DNA from 2 places in the Microbacterium sp. BLY genome. Region 2 is predicted to be linked to the other one. Evidence: predicted binding sites of a transcription regulator. Region 2 holds the regulator's gene; the other holds the start of a gene.
The links. The regulator HrcA, encoded in region 2, represses chaperone genes, less so after heat shock. The targets are predictions, from matches to a motif close to TTNGCACTCGNNNNNNNCGAGTGCNAA.

Region 1 (8,210 bases), 1.1 Mb from region 2:
CCACGGCTGAGCGGCTGGCCGCCGAGGGGTTCGCCGCGAACTCGATCTGGATCGCCGGTTACGACGGGGACGTGCCGGTCTGGACCGCATCCGACAGCGAGACCGGGCGGCAGTGCCTCATCTACGACGGCTCCACGCCGGACGCCCCGATGGTGTGCGAGACGACGGAGACCCTGCAGGAGCACGACGGCCGCCTGCGCCTGCAGGTGACCGACACGGAGAGCGGCGGCGTCACCACATACGAGCTGCCGACCGCGGGCCCCGGGTCGTTCGTGATCATCCGAGAGGGGATGGGCGTCGGTGCGGGAGGAGACTGAGCGGCCGGACGGCGACGACGCGGACGAGCTCCGCGCGCTCGAACGGGCGGCCTACGGCCCCGACGGCGGCCTGGACGCCGCCGGCGCCCGGCGACTGCGCGAGCTCCAGGACGAGCGCCGCCGGCGCACCGCGGCCCCGATCGCCGACGCCGGGACTCCCGTGCCGCCGCCCCCGGCTACGGCTGCCCGGGAGGACGAGGACGCGGCCGCCCCCGGTTCCGCCCTCGCGATCGCGCCGTCACCGCCGGAGTCGGCGCCCGCCGTCGCCGTCGCGCGGCGTCCGCGCATCCTCCCGGTGCTGGGCGCCGCCGGCGCCCTCCTCGCGATCGGCCTCGGCGCCGGATGGGCGCTGTTCGCCCCGCGGGCGGAGACGCCCTCGCTGACCCCCGCGCAGGAGCAGCGTCGCGCCGGGCTGGCCGAGGACTACGATCCCGGCTCCGTCCGCGCGGTCGCGGAGGGGGAGGGCGCGCTGGCCTGGTACGCCTCGCAGGACGACGGCGACACCCGCTGCCTGATCCTCGACGTGGGCGAAGACTCCCAGTCGACCTGTCTGCCGCGGGACGAGGTGGCGCCGGGGCTGTACGCCTCGGTCCCGGTGGCCGGCACGACGTCCGCCGACGAGGAGGACGCGTACGCCGTGGACAGCGTCACCGCGACGATGGTGTTCTCCACCACGGACGAGCCGATGGTCAGCATCCAGCGCTGGGGGTCGTCCTCGGCCCTCGTCGACCAGTTCGGCGCGGCGCAGCGCCCGCGGGCGGAGGAGCTGATCGAGGACGGCTACACCCTCGGTCTCACGCTCCTGGGCTCGTTCCGCGAGCAGCCGGTCTGGCTCGGCGACCGGCCGGTGGACGAGGGCCCCGTCCAGCGGTGCCTCATCGTCGACGTCGACGGCTCGCGCCAGTGCACGGCCCTCGCGGATGCGATCGACGCGGGCCTCGGCGTCCAGGTCGTCGACATCGCGCAGGAGACCGGCGAGGTGCTGTCCGTCTCGGTGATCGAGGTCGCCTTCACCCGCTGGCAGGTGCCGTACCTCACCGTCACCACCGCGTCGGCCACCGCGACCTCGGCCTCCGGCGACTCGTTCCTCGTGACGACCGGGCCGCCGGGGGACCCGATCCGCGTGGACATCCCCGGTCGCGATCCGGACGGCTGACGCCGTCAGTCCGCGGCGGGCACCCGGTCGGCGAGGATCGCGCGGCGCTGATCGCCGTACCGCGCGAGGATGAGGGTCGCCTCCGCATCGCCGCGCAGGGTCAGTCGGCGCCGGAAGGCGGCGGGGTCGACATCGACACCCCGCTTCTTGATCTCGATGCGGCCGATGCCGTGCGCCTTCAGGGCCGCGTTGATCGTCTTCGGCGTGATCGGCAGCGTCTCCCGCACGCGGAACGACTGCACGAACGGACTCGTGAGAGCCGCGTCCGACGTGAGGTAGGCGATGCGCGGGTCGAGCATCCCGGCGTCGAGACTGCGCGCGACGTCTCCGATGAGGCGGGCCCGGATGACGGCGCCGTCGGGCTCGTGGAGGAAGGTCCCGAGCGGCCGGACGGCGGCGTCCTCGGCGTCGTCGGCGCCGGTGAGCTCGTGCGAGCGCTCGCCGCGGATCACGAGGGCGGACCGACGGACCCCCGCGCGCGCCAGCTCCCTCGTCCACACGACGAGCTCGACGACGCTGCCGTCGGCGCTGACCCACTGGGTCTCCGCGTCCGGGGGGAGCAGATCCCGGTCGTGGGCCGGACCGAGCTTGATCCCGGTCGGCCGCTGCGCGGCGACGGCGAAGGCCCAGTCGAGAGAGGGGGAGTAGTCGTCGGCGGAGACGCGCCGCGTCTCGCCGTGGCCGGCGGTGCGCCGGGCGGGGTCCATCCAGATCGCCTGTCCGGGCACGGGGTCGCCGAGCGCCTCCTCGGCGGACTGGTGCCGGACCGTGGCCTCGTCCCCGAAGGGGGCGAGGTTGTAGGCGGCGAGGGCGGCGGTCACCTCGTCCGCATCGACCGCGAGGACCGTCAGCCCCGCGCCGGCGAACGCGAGGGCGTCGCCGCCGATCCCGCAGCCGAGATCCGCGACCCCGGTGAGGCCGACGCGGCGGATCCGCTGGGCGTGCCGCGCGGCCACGGCGAGGCGGGTCGCCTGCTCCAGGCCCGCACGGGTGAAGAGCATGCGCGCGGCGAACGGACCGAACTTCGCCGTGGCCTTGGCGCGCAGGTGCGCCTGCCCGACGACCGCGGAGACGAGGTCGGGGGAGTGGCCGGCGGCGCGGAGCCGCGAGACGGCGGTCGCGGCCTCGGCGGTGGACGTGATCGGCCCGACGGCGTCGAGCAGTTCGAGGCCGGCAGGGGTCAGCAGGGCGCGCAGCTCGGACATCTCCACCCTCTCAGCCTAGGTCCCGACCGGCGACCGACCCGGGTTGGCACTCGCATTGCATGAGTGCCAGCCGACCGCCTACACTGGCATTAGCACTCTCGGGTTGAGAGTGCGAACGAGTCTTTCGTGTCAGCGTCAAGAAAGAAGAGGTAGACCGTGTCGGTTTCCATCAAGCCGCTCGAGGACCGCATCGTCATCAAGCAGGTCGAGGCCGAGCAGACCACCGCGAGTGGGCTGGTCATCCCCGACACCGCCAAGGAGAAGCCCCAGGAGGGTGAGGTCGTGGCGGTCGGCCCCGGCCGCATCGACGACAACGGCAACCGCGTTCCGCTCGACGTCGCCGTCGGTGACCGCGTGCTCTACAGCAAGTACGGCGGCACCGAGGTGAAGTTCGGCGCGGACGAGTTCCTCGTCCTGTCGGCGCGCGACGTCCTGGCGGTCGTCGTCCGCTGATCGCAGACCCCGGCTCCCTCCGCCCGCGGACGGGAGCGCCGGTCCGAAGAGGGCCCGGATGCTTCGGCATCCGGGCCCTCTTCCGCGTCCGGCGCGACAGCGGGCGGTCCGCCGGGCATAGGGTTGTGCGGTGACCCCCGAGACGACCCGCGCCACCCGCACCGCCGGCGTCGCCTTCGCCGGGAGCGCTTACCTGCTGTGGGGCGTTCTCCCGCTGTACTTCCTGCTGCTGCAGCCCACCGGCGCGTGGGAGACGGTGGCCTGGCGCGTGCTGCTCTCGTTCGTGTTCTGCCTCCTGCTGCTCACCGTCACCCGCGGCTGGCCGGCGTTCCTCGCGATCGTCCGCAACCCGCGGCTCCTGGGGTGGACGGCGCTGGCCGGCCTCCTCATCTACGTGAACTGGCAGGTCTTCGTCCTCGGCACCCTGAGCGGGAATGTGGTCGAGACCGCGCTGGGCTATTTCATCAACCCGATCACGACCGTGCTGCTCGGGGTCTTCGTGCTGAAGGAGCGCCTCCGCCGCTTGCAGTGGGCGGCCATCGGGATCGCCGGAGCGGCCGTCCTCGTCATCGTCCTGGCCTACCGTTCGTTCCCCTGGATCGCCCTGTCGCTCACCGCCTCCTTCGGCCTGTACGGGCTCATCAAGAAGAAGATCGGGCCCGCGGTCGACGCGATCAGCGGGCTGACGCTCGAGTCCTTCTGGCTGATCCCGATCGCGGTCGTCCAGCTCGTGGTCGTGGCGCTGACGCCCGCCGGGCTGACGATGGGGACCAACGGCTGGCCGCACGCCGTCCTGCTCGCCTTCGCGGGCGTGGCCACGGCCGTCCCGCTTCTGCTGTTCGCGGCGGGCACCCGCCGGGTCGACCTCACGGTGATCGGCATGCTGCAGTTCCTCACCCCGGTCCTGCAGTTCGTGATCGGCGTCGCCGTCCTGCACGAGCCGATGCCACCGGAGCGCTGGATCGGGTTCCTCCTGGTGTGGGTCGCGATCGCCGTCTTCGTCGCCGATCTGCTCCTCGCCGGTCGTCGTGGCCGTCGCGTCACGCGCGCCGCCGCCCTCTGAGATCGCCGCGTCCGGCCCGGAAACCCGGGGTTCGGATCGTTAACGCACCGAAACACTTGCCCCTCCTGTGCGGAGGCCTCACGCCCTAGTGTTAGAGCACCCGACTGTGGTCACCATCCACGTTCGTTTACGCAAGGGAGCATCATGAACGCACTGAAGGGCTCGCGCAGCGCGAGGATCTTCGCCGGGATCGCGCTGGTCAGCGCCTCCGCCCTCATCATCGCGGGCTGCAGCAGCACGCCGAACGCGGAGCCGTCGGACGGGGGCGGCGAGAAGCCCGCCGCCGACCTCACGCTCAAGCTCGGTTCGCTGCTGCCCGCCACCGGTACGCTCGCGTTCCTCGGCGCGCCGATGGAAGCCGGTGTCCAGCTCGCCGTCAACCAGATCAACGAGGCCGACGCCGGCATCACCATCGAGCTCACCGGTGCCGACGAGGGCGACCTCGACAACAAGGCGTACGAGACCTCGATCACGAACCTGCGCAACGAGGGGATCACGGCCATGGTCGGCGCCGCGTCCTCCAGCGTCACGAAGCTCATCCTCGACGGCAACGCGGGCGCCGACATCCTCACGGTGTCGCCGTCCAACACGTCGCCGGACTTCACGGGCATCAACCCGCTGTACTTCCGCACCGCCCCGAGCGACCTGCTGCAGGGCGAGGTGCTGGGCAACCAGATCGCCGAGGACGGCCACAAGACGCTCGGCATCATCTACCAGAACGACCCGTACGGCACGGGCCTGTTCGAGGCGATCAAGTCGACCTTCGAGAGCACCGGCGGCGAGGTCGTCGCCGACGCCTCGTACAACCAGGGCGACGGTCAGTTCAACGCCCAGGTGTCGGAGATCGCCGCCGCCAACCCGGACGCGGTCGCGGTCGTCTCCTACGAGCAGTTCGCCACCATCGCGCCGCTGCTCGGCAACGCGGGCGTCGACACCAGCTCGCTGTACCTCGTCGACGGCAACCTCAAGGACTGGGGTTCGGACATCTCGGTCAACCTCGAGGGCTCGAAGGGCACCCGCGCCGGAGCCGAGCTGCCGCAGGACTTCCTGGACCAGCTGAACGAGGTCTGGACCGCCGAGGGCAACGACCCGATCGACGCCGTGACGTACTCCGCCGAGGCGTACGACGCCGTCATCCTCATGGCGCTGGCGGCTCTCAAGGCCGGCTCCGTGGAGGGTCCGGACATGGCCGCCGAGATGATCGCCGTCTCCGGCGGTGAGGGCGACGGGGAGAAGTGCGACAACTTCGCCGACTGCGCCGCGATCATCAACGACGGAGGCACGCCGGACTACGACGGCCTCTCGGGCGAGATCACGTTCGACGAGAACAACGACCCGAAGGGTGCGGCGATCGGCGTCTACGAGTTCGACGCCGAGAACGTCACCTCGCGCATCAAGTAATCCGCACGAGGAAGGCCCCGGATGCATCGGCATCCGGGGCCTTCCTCGTGTCCGCGGGGTGTCAGGCGGCGTCGGTGCCGAGCGTGCCGAGGTAGAGGCCGATGACCTTGGGGTCGTTCAGCAGCTCCCGGCCGGTGCCCTCGTAGGCGTCCTTGCCTTGGTCGAGCACGTAGCCGCGGTCGCAGATCTGCAGGCAGCGACGGGCGTTCTGCTCGACCATGATCGTCGTGACGCCGGCCTTGTTGATGTCGGAGACCCGGATGAAGGCGTCGTCCTGGCGCACGGGGGAGAGGCCGGCGGACGGCTCGTCCAGCAGCAGCACGGACGGGTCCATCATGAGCGCCCGCGACATCGCGACCATCTGCCGCTCGCCGCCCGAGAGCGACCCCGCGCGCTGCTTGAGGCGCTTGCCGAGCTCGGCGAAGATGCTGCTGACGAACTCCAGCCGCTCCGCGAAGATCTTCGGGTTCTGGTAGAGGCCCATCTCCAGGTTCTCCTGGATGGTGAGCGACGGGAACACGTTGTTCGTCTGCGGCACGAAGGCGACGCCGCGGCGCACGAGCTTGTCGGCCTTGAGGCCCACGATGCTCTCGCCGTGGAGCGTGATGTCGCCGTCGCGCACGTTCACCATGCCGAAGATCGCCTTGAGCAGCGTCGACTTTCCGGCGCCGTTCGGGCCGATGATGCCGATCAGCTCGCCCTTCCGCGCCACGAGGTTCGCGCCGTTGAGGATGTTCACGCCGGGCAGATACCCCGCGTGCACATCGGTCAGCTCGACGACGACCTCGCCGGTGGGGGCGGTGCCCTCGGTGGGGGATGCGGTGCTCATGCCTTGCCCTCCTCGGCGGCGTCCTCGGCCTCGACCTCGGCCTCGACCTCCGTCTCGATCTGCTCGCGGATGCGCTCCGCGTCGGCGTCGGAGATCACCGGGAGACGTCCGGTGACGGCGCCGAGGTCCACGTCCTGGTGGGCGCCGAGGTAGGCGTCCACCACCGCCGGGTCCTCCATGACGGTCTCCGGCGGCCCCTCGGCCACCACTCTGCCCTCGGCCATCACGACGACCCAGTCGGCGATGTGGCGCACCATGTGCATGTCGTGCTCCACGAAGAGGACCGTCATGCCGAGGTCCTTGAGGTCGAGGATGTGATCGAGGAGGGACTGCGTGAGGGCGGGGTTCACCCCGGCCATCGGCTCGTCCAGCATCACCAGGCTGGGGTCGCTCATGAGCGCCCTGGCCATCTCCAGGAGCTTGCGCTGCCCGCCCGACAGGGACGCCGCGAAGTCCTGCTCCTTCGCGTCGAGCTTGAAGCGCACGAGGAGCTCGTGGGCGCGCTGCTCGATCTCCTGCTCCTGCTTCCGCCAGAGGAAGGGGAACAGGCCGGCCCAGAAGCCCTCGCCGCGCTGGTCCTTCGCGCCGAGCTTCATGTTCTCCAGCACGGTCAGCAGCGACAGCGACTTGGTGAGCTGGAACGTGCGGACCTGCCCCATCCGGGCGACCTTGAAGGACGGGATGCCGGAGAGGTTCTTGCCGTCGTACGACCAGGTGCCGCTGTTGGGCTTGTCGAAGCCGCACAGGAGGTTGAACAGCGTCGTCTTGCCGGCGCCGTTCGGTCCGATCAGAGCGGTGATGGCTCCGCGGGGGATCTCGAGGTGATCGACGTCGACGGCGGTGAGGCCGCCGAAGCGCCGCTGGACGGCGTCGACGACGAGGATCGGGTCGACCTTCTTGACGCCGGGCGCCGGGGGACCGACGGCGAGACCGGTGGTCTTGGCGCGCGGGGTGCTCTTCGCGGGCGTGACGGCCGCGTCGTTCTCACTTGACAAAGGTCATCTCCCTCTTGTTCCCGAGGATGCCCTGCGGGCGGAACACGACGATGAGCATCAGCACGACGCCGATGAGGATGTAGCGGACCACGTCGGCCTGCGCGCTCGTCATGGGCAGGTAGCCGGCGGTGGCCATCGCGGGCAGCAGGGCGCCGAGGAAGGCGAACACCACCCAGAACAGCACCGCGCCGAGGGTCGGACCGAACACCGTGGCCGCGCCGCCGAGGAGGAGGATCGTCCACAGGAAGAACGTCAGCGACGTCGAGTAGCTGCCGGGGATGACCGCCGACGGGAGGACGAAGACGATGCCGCCCAGGGCACCGATCACGCCGCCGACCACGAGCGCCTGCATCTTGTAGGCGAAGACGTTCTTGCCGAGCGACCGCACGGCGTCCTCGTCCTCGCGGATGCCCTTCAGCACCCGGCCCCACGGGCTGCGCATCAGCGCCCACACCACGAGGATCGTCAGCGCGAGCGTGAGCAGACCGAACACGCGCACCCACAGGTCGTTCGCGTTGTAGGTCCACGGCCCGAAGCCGTACGTCCCCGGGGGGAACGGGTTCGCGTCGCGGAAGCTCTGGTGGTAGCCGGAGAGCCCGCCCGCGGAGTTCGTCCAGTCCTTGAACAGCTCCGTCACGAACATCAGGCGCACCACCTCTGCGGCCGCGATGGTCGCGATGGCGAGGTAGTCGGCGCGCAGGCGGAGGGTCGGGATGCCGAGCAGCAGGGCGAAGAGGGCTCCGCCCGTGACGCCGACGAGGACGCCGATCCACCACGGCACGCCGAAGGTG
Region 2 (8,210 bases):
GCCGCAGCATGCGCGCCGAGCTGGACACGTCGCTCGGGGCGAGATCGTGCCCGGCCTTCGTCATCGCGAGCAGCTCGTCGACGAGGCTCTTGGCCGCGGCCACAGCTCCGGCCTCACCGGTGAGGGTGATCTCGTTGCCGCGGACGAGCACCTGCACGTCACGGTGCTCCCGCTCCAGCATCCGCAGCAGCCGGTCCTGCGGTCCCAGCAGCTGCACCATCGCGACGCCGTCGGCGTAGAGCCGTTCGGTGACGGTTTCCTGATCGTCAGAAGCCAACGAGCTTGTTCTCCTCGAGGTTGCCGAGCACATGGGCGTGCACGTGGAAGACGGACTGCGCGACGCTCGCGCCGTTGTTGAAGATGAGGCGGTACTCGCCGTTCGCGTGCTCGTCAGCGATGCGCTTCGCGGCGGCGACCATCTCCGCCAGGAGCGTCGGGTCTCCGGCCGCGAGCTCGGTGACGTCGCGATACTCCTCGGTCTTGGGGATGACGAGCACGTGCAGCGGCGCCTGCGGATCGATGTCGCGGATCGCGAAGACGCGACCCGTGTCGAGCAGGATCTCGCCCGGGATGTCCCCGGTGAGGATGCGCGTGAAGATCGAGGGTTCGCTCATGCCTTCAGCTTACCGGGGGGACGGTCGCGACGGCCGGTCACCAGCGGCCGAGGGCCACCGACAGCACGGCGATCGCTGCGGGACCCGCCGTGGAAGTGCGCAGGACGGAGTCGCCCAGCAGGACACGCTCCGCTCCCGCTGCGCTCAGCTTCTCAAGCTCCTCCGGAGAGATGCCCCCTTCCGGGCCGACCACGAGGACGACATCGCGATCGTCGGGGACGAGGGCGGAGAGTCGCACCGGGGCGGTCGGGTCGAGGAGGAGCACGCGCTGCGTCGCTGCGCGCGCGACGAGCTGCGACGTCGATTCGGGAGCGGCCACCTCGGGCACCCACGCCCGGTGCGCCTGCTTGGCCGCCTCACGGACGATCGTCGCCCAACGGGCGCGGCCCTTCTCCGCCTTGGGCCCCTCCCAGCGCGACACGCTGCGCGCCGCCTGCCACGGCACCACCTCGTCGACGCCGAGCTCGCACGCGGCTTGCACGGCCAGCTCGTCGCGATCACCCTTCGCCAACGCCTGGACGAGCACGATCCGCGGGCGCGGCGCGTCGTGCGCAGCGCGCTCGGCGATGCGCACGTCGACGCGCGTCGGTGAGACCTGCTCCGCGACGCCGGTGAGCCAGAGGCCGCGCCCGTCGCCGACCGTGACGGCCTCGCCCATGCGGAGTCGTCGGACGACGGCGGCGTGCTTGGCCTCAGCACCGGTGAGGGTGACGACGCCGCCCACCGCGGCATCGGACGCGGACTCGACGAGGAAGTGCAGGGCCACGATCAGTGCGTGCGGAAGCGGTCGCGGAGCTTGGAGAACAGGCCCTGCTGGAACTGGGCGAGCTGCGGAGACGGCGCCTTGTTCTTCTTCGCGAAGTCCTCGATCAGCCGCCGTTCCGCGGAATCGAGCTTCGTGGGTGTCACCACCTGCACACCGACGCGGAGGTCGCCGCGCTGGGTCCCCCGGAGCGGCGTGATGCCCCGCCCCTTGATGGTGAGCACGTCCCCGGACTGCACGCCCGGGCGGATCTCGAGATCGACCTCGCCGTCGAGGCCCTGGATGGAGGTCTCGGTGCCGAGGATGGCGTCGGTCATGGAGACCTCGAGCGTGGCGAGGAGGTCGTCGCCGTCGCGACTGAACGCCGGGTGCGGGTTGACCGTCACCTCGACGTACAGGTCGCCGTTCGGGCCGCCGGCCCGCCCGACCTCACCGGAACCGGGCAGCTGCAGACGCAGTCCCGTCTCGACGCCGGCCGGGATGTCGAGCGACACGGTGCGGCGGGACCGGACACGGCCCTGCCCGCCGCAGGTGCCGCACGGGTACGGGATCGTCGTGCCGTAGCCCTCGCAGGTGCCGCACGGCTGGGAGGTGACGACATTGCCGAGCAGGCTGCGCACCTGACGCTGCACGTGACCCGTGCCGCCGCAGATGTCGCAGGTCACCGGCGAGGTGCCCTCCTGGCAGCAGGATCCCTGACATGTCTCGCAGAGCACCGCGGTGTCGACCTCGATGTCGCGATGCGCCCCGAAGACGACGTCGCCGAGATCGAGCGTGACCCGCACGAGGGCGTCCTGCCCGCGCTCGCGCCGCGATCGCGGACGTGCGCCGCGCCCGCCGCCCTGCGCGGCACCGAAGAACGTCTCGAAGATGTCCCCGAAGCCACCGAAGCCGCTGAAGTTGTTCGCCCCGTCGCCTCCGCCCATGTCGTAGCGGCGTCGGGACTCCTCGTCGCTGAGCACGTCGTACGCGTGCGTGACGAGCTTGAACTGCTCCGCGGCCTCCTCTCCCGGGTTGACGTCCGGGTGCAGCTGTCGCGCCAGGCGCCGATACGCCTTCTTGATCTCATCGGTGGAAGCGTCCCGGGACACCCCGAGAACCTCGTAGTGGTCCGCCACAATCGCCTTTCTGCGTGTGTTTCCGTGGGGGCCGCGTCAGCGGCCCGCCTCGTCGTCGTCGAGCATCCGCGACAGGTAGCGGGCGACCGCCCGCGCCGCCGCGAGGTTGCTCGGATAGTCCATCCGGGTCGGCCCCATCACCCCGACCCGCGCGGTCCCGGAGGGCGCCGCGTAGTTGCTGGCCACGATGGATGCCTCACCCAACCCGAAGGAGGCGTTCTCGGTGCCGATGCTCGCCGCGAGCCCGTGCTCGTCGGCCTCCATCTCGCTCATCAGCCGCAGCAGCGTCACCTGCTCCTCGATCGCCTCGAGGAGCGGATGGATGCTGCCGCGGAAGTCCTGCTCGCGCCGCGCGAGGGTGGCCGCGCCGGCCATCACGAGGCGCTCCTGGCGGAAGCCCCCGAGCTCGTCGATCACGACAGCGGCGAGCGTGCGGAGCACCCGGTCCTGGGACGTCTCCTCGGCCGCGAGGAGGGCCTGCAGCCGGTCCGAGGCCGCCGCGATCGCCTGCCCGGTGATGAGCGACGACAGCCGAGCGCGCAGCACCGCGAGGTCGGCCTCATCGATCGTGTCGGGCAGCATGGTCATCCGCTGGGAGACCCCGCCGGCGTCCGTCACGAGGACGGTGAGGAGCCGGTTCGGGGCGAGAGTGACGAGCTCGACGTGCGTCACGTGGGCGCGGGCGAACGACGGGTACTGCGCGAGCGCCACCTGCCCCGTCAGCTGGGTGAGCACCCGCACCGTGCGCGCCATCAGATCGTCGAGGTCTGCGGGATCGGTCAGGAACGACTCGATCGCGGAGCGCTGCGCCGGGGACAGCGGACGCAGCTGGGCGAGGTGGTTGACGAACACCCGATAGCCCTTGTCCGTCGGCACCCGACCCGACGAGGTGTGCGGCGCCGTGATCAGCTCCTCGTCCTCCAGCTGCGCCATGTCGTTGCGGATCGTCGCGGCGGACACCCCGAAGGAATGACGATCGACGATGGAGCGGCTGCCGACGGGCTCGTGCGTCTCGACGTAGTCCTGCACGATGGCACGGAGAACCTGCAGCCCTCGCTCTGTCACCATGGGATTCCCCTTCCCGCCGACCGTTGCTGGCACTCTGATGCCCTGAGTGCCAATCCTACCTCGTGCGACCGCAAGATCTCCGAAGAGCGGACGGCCCGGTGCACCGCCTCAGTCGGTGAGTTCTCGCACGACCGCGTCGGCGAGGAGACGGCCGCGGAGCGTCAGCTGCACACGTCCGCGGATCGCCGCCGGCGCGTCGATCAGCCCGTCGGCGATGAGTCCGGCGACGCGGTCCCTGTTGTGCTCCGGGACGTCCGACACGGCGATCCCTTCGCGGATGCGGCTGAGGAGCAGGATGCGCTCCAGGGTCCGCGCCTCCGGATCGGGTCGTTCCCGCCCGGCCGCCGGCGACGCGGCGGCCGCGAGCCGCTGCGCGTACGCCGCGGGGTGCTTGACGTTCCACCACCGGAGCCCGGCCACATGGCTGTGGGCCCCGGGGCCGAAACCCCACCAGTCGCTCCCCCGCCAGTACGCGAGGTTGTGCCGGGAACGCTGCCCGTCGCTGCGCGCCCAGTTGCTGACCTCGTACCACTCGAAGCCCGCGGCGGCGAGACGCTCGTCGGCCATCTCGTACATGTCGGCCTGCAGGTCGTCGTCCGGCGTCGGGACCTCGCCGCGACGGATCTGGCGCGCGAGCTTGGTGCCGTCCTCGATGATGAGCGCGTACGCCGAGATGTGATCGGACTCCAGGGCGAGCGCCGCGTCGAGCGACGCCTCCCAGTCGGCGAGCGACTCACCCGGTGCACCGTAGATGAGGTCGACGCTCACGGCGAGCCCGGCCTCCTTCGCTGCGGCGACCGCAGTGCGGACGTTGTCCGGCCGGTGCGTCCGGTCGAGGGCGGCGAGGACGTGCGGGACGGCGGACTGCATGCCGACGGACAGCCGCGTGACCCCCGCCTCGGCCAGGGTGCGCGCCACCTCGGGCGTGACCGTGTCGGGATTCGCCTCGACCGTCACCTCGGCTCCGGGCGCGAGCCCGAACGCCGCGGTCGCCGCGCCGAGCATCCGTGCGAGATCACCGGCAGGCAGCAGCGTCGGCGTTCCACCGCCGAAGAACACGGTGTCCATCGGCCGCAGCGCTCCGGCCTCGTCGAGCACCCGTCGTGCGAGCGCGATCTCGCCGATCAGCGTCGAGGCGTAGTCCTCCTGCCGCGCGCCGCGGAGCTCGCCCGAGGTGTAGGTGTTGAAGTCGCAGTAACCGCACCGCACCCGGCAGAAGGGCACGTGGAGGTAGGCGGAGAAGGGTGTCTCCGCGGAGACCGGGAGATCGTCGGGGAGTCGCCCGTCGGCAGGCGCCGGATCCCCCAGCGGAAGAGGTCCCGCCATCACACGGGGGTCGCGTAGAGCGGAGAGATCGCGCGGAGGTAGCGCGCGAACAGCTCGCGGCGACGGCGCTTCATGAGCGCCGGGAGCACGCGGTAGAGCAGGGTGTTCGGCGCATCGAAGGCCCGGACCGTGAACCACACCTCGTCGTTGTCCTCGCGCCAGTCCACGTCGAAGGACTCCTCGCCGCTGACGACCGAACCGCCCACGGTGCCCAGCACGAATCCGATCCGCCGGGTCTCCTCGGTGACGGAGATCACCCGCAGCTCGGCGTCGGCGCGCATGCCGCCCACACGGCCGCGCAGGTGCAGCGTCATCCCCGCACCGACGAACGGCATGCCCTCGGCGTCGTAGCGCGGTTCGACATCGCGCTTGCTGGGCGCGATCGGATTGCCCTCGGCATCGAAGCTCACACCGGCGTAGGCGGGCCCCGGGGCGGGACGGACGTCCTCCACGGAGAGCCCGGCGGCGCGCTGCGCCGTCCACGACAGCAGGGCTTCGCCGGCGGTCTGGAACCGCTCCTCGCCACTGCCGATCCGCCACGATTCCTCCGCCGGGACACTGCGCTCCGGCGGGTACTGCATCAGATCGGGGGCGTGGGTCGCACCCACGGCCGCATAGTCCACCGTGTCGTCTCGGAAAGTCCCGCGCCGCATGTGATCCAGCCTACTTGGGCTTCCCTGAGCGAACACCCCCCGCGCCGCACGCCGTCACATCCCCCGGAGAAGGCCGGGCCCCTGAGCCCGCCGAAGGGCCCCACACGGCTGGGTCGAAGGGCCCCAGCCTGGGTCCCTGAGCTTGTCGAAGGGCCCCACACGTCTGGGTCGAAGGGCTCCTCCACAACGCTGGGTCCCTGAGCTTGTCGAAGGGAACCCCCACACCCCGGGGAAACCCGCACGCCCCTCCGCCATGATGGCCCGATGCCATGGACCTACATCCTCGAATGCCGCGACGGCAGCTTCTACACCGGCAGCACGAACGGTGACCTCGAAGCCCGCGTCTGGGAGCACAACAACGACGACGCGTTTGGGAGCACAACAACGACGACGCGTTCGCCGCGAACTTCACTCGCCGACGGAGACCCGCGGTGCTCGTCCACGCGGAGCACTTCGACACCGTCGACGCGGCCTTCTTCCGGGAGAAGCAGATCCAGGGGTGAAGCCGTCGGAAGAAGATCGCACTGATCGAGAGCCGTGGGGAGGATCTGCCGTCGTTGTCGAGGTCGTACGGCGCGCTTCGACAGGCTCAGCGACTCAGCGAGAACACCACGCTTCGACAGGCTCAGCGACCCAGCGACGACTGACGCGCTTCGACAGGCTCAGCGACCCAGAGATGGCGGGCTCAGCGACCCAGAGACGGCGGGCTCAGCGACCCAGAGATGGCGGGCTCAGCGACCCAGAGACGGCGGGCTCAGCGACCCCGCGCGGGCTACCCGGGGAGAGCGGGCTACTTCTTGTCCTTGGTCTCCACGTCGCCGGAGAGCGCGGCGATGAACGCCTCCTGGGGGACCTCGACGCGACCGACCATCTTCATGCGCTTCTTGCCCTCCTTCTGCTTCTCGAGGAGCTTGCGCTTGCGGGTGATGTCACCGCCGTAGCACTTCGCGAGCACATCCTTGCGGATCGCGCGGATGGTCTCGCGGGCGATGATGCGGGCGCCGATCGCGGCCTGGATCGGCACCTCGAATTGCTGACGCGGGATGAGCTTGCGCAGCCGCTCCGCCATCATCGTGCCGTACGCGTACGCCTTGTCGCGGTGCACGATCGAGCTGAACGCGTCGACCTTCTCGCCCTGGAGGAGGATGTCGACCTTGACGAGGTCGGCCTCCTGCTGCCCGGAGGGCTCGTAGTCGAGCGACGCGTAGCCCTGCGTCTTGGACTTGAGCTGGTCGAAGAAGTCGAACACGATCTCGCCGAGCGGCATGTTGTAGCGCAGCTCGACACGCTCCTCGGAGAAGTACTCCATGCCGAGCAGCGTGCCGCGACGCGACTGGCACAGTTCCATGACGGTACCGACGTAGTCCTTGGGCAGCAGGATCGCGGCCTTGACCATCGGCTCCGACACCGAGCCGATGCGCCCGTCGGGGTACTCGCTCGGGTTCGTCACCGTCACCGTCTCGCCGGTGTCGCTCGTGACGACCTCGTAGATCACGCTCGGGGCGGTGGTGATGAGATCGAGCCCGAACTCGCGGGCGAGCCGCTCCGTCACGATCTCCAGGTGAAGCAGGCCGAGGAAGCCGCAGCGGAAGCCGAAACCGAGGGCGACAGAGGTCTCCGGCTCGTACTGCAGCGACGCGTCGGACAGCTTCAGCTTGTCGAGCGCCTCCCGCAATTCGGCGTAGTCGCTGCCGTCGATCGGGTAGATGCCTGAGAACACCATCGGCTTCGGGTCGGTATAGCCGGGGAGAGCCTCGGCGGCGGGCTTGCGGGCGTTGGTGATCGTGTCGCCGACCTTCGACTGCCGCACGTCCTTCACCCCGGTGATGAGGTATCCCACCTCGCCGACGCCGAGGCCCTTGGTCGGGGTCGGCTCGGGGCTGGACACACCGACCTCGAGCGCCTCGTGGTTCGCGCCGGTCGACATCATCTGGATGCGCTCGCGGGGCGAGAGACTGCCGTCGACCATGCGGACGTACGTGACGACCCCGCGATAGGCGTCGTAGACCGAGTCGAAGATCATGGCGCGGGCCGGGGCCTCCGCGTCGCCCACCGGCGCCGGGATCTCCTGGACGATCCGGTCGAGCAGATCCTCCACGCCCATGCCGGTCTTGCCGGACACCCGCAGCACATCCTCCGGCTTGCCGCCGATCAGCGACGCGAGCTCCTTGGCGTACTTCTCCGGGTCCGCGGCGGGCAGATCGATCTTGTTGAGGACCGGGATGATGTGGAGGTCGTTCTCCAGCGCGAGGTACAGGTTGGCGAGCGTCTGGGCCTCGATGCCCTGTGCGGCGTCCACGAGGAGGATCGCGCCCTCGCAGGCGGCCAGCGACCGCGACACCTCGTAGGTGAAGTCGACGTGACCGGGCGTGTCGATCATGTTGAGCGCGAAGACGTCGTCTGTCCCCGGCGTCTCGCCGACGGCCCACGGCATCCGCACCGCCTGGCTCTTGATCGTGATGCCGCGCTCACGCTCGATGTCCATGCGGTCGAGGTACTGGGCCCGCATGTCCCGCTCCGCGACCACACCGGTGATCTGGAGCATGCGGTCGGCCAGGGTCGACTTGCCGTGGTCGATGTGGGCGATGATGCAGAAATTACGGATCTGCGCAGCCGGCGTCGCGGCAGGCTGGAGCGGGGTGAGAGCGCGTGGGGACATGTCCCGTCG

Region 1: groES (co-chaperone GroES) is a predicted target of HrcA. The motif match lies at 2,722-2,748, and genes of this name have one in related genera.

The regions. Positions count from the first base shown of each region.
Region 1 is NZ_JAGKSR010000001.1:1,658,063-1,666,272, forward strand. Features, by position in the region: gene KAF39_RS08285 (hypothetical protein) at 1-317, shown strand, start outside; gene KAF39_RS08290 (hypothetical protein) at 301-1,473, shown strand; gene KAF39_RS08295 (class I SAM-dependent methyltransferase) at 1,479-2,678, opposite strand; gene groES (co-chaperone GroES) at 2,835-3,131, shown strand; gene rarD (EamA family transporter RarD) at 3,262-4,194, shown strand; gene KAF39_RS08310 (ABC transporter substrate-binding protein) at 4,339-5,595, shown strand; gene KAF39_RS08315 (ABC transporter ATP-binding protein) at 5,657-6,424, opposite strand; gene KAF39_RS08320 (ABC transporter ATP-binding protein) at 6,421-7,419, opposite strand; gene KAF39_RS08325 (branched-chain amino acid ABC transporter permease) at 7,409-8,210, opposite strand, start outside.
Region 2 is NZ_JAGKSR010000001.1:2,733,025-2,741,234, forward strand. Features, by position in the region: gene KAF39_RS13390 (PhoH family protein) at 1-220, opposite strand, end outside; gene KAF39_RS13395 (HIT domain-containing protein) at 267-614, opposite strand; gene KAF39_RS13400 (16S rRNA (uracil(1498)-N(3))-methyltransferase) at 652-1,380, opposite strand; gene dnaJ (molecular chaperone DnaJ) at 1,383-2,495, opposite strand; gene hrcA (heat-inducible transcriptional repressor HrcA) at 2,532-3,563, opposite strand; gene hemW (radical SAM family heme chaperone HemW) at 3,672-4,889, opposite strand; gene KAF39_RS13420 (DUF1990 family protein) at 4,889-5,542, opposite strand; gene KAF39_RS13425 (GIY-YIG nuclease family protein) at 5,807-6,070, shown strand; gene lepA (translation elongation factor 4) at 6,333-8,201, opposite strand.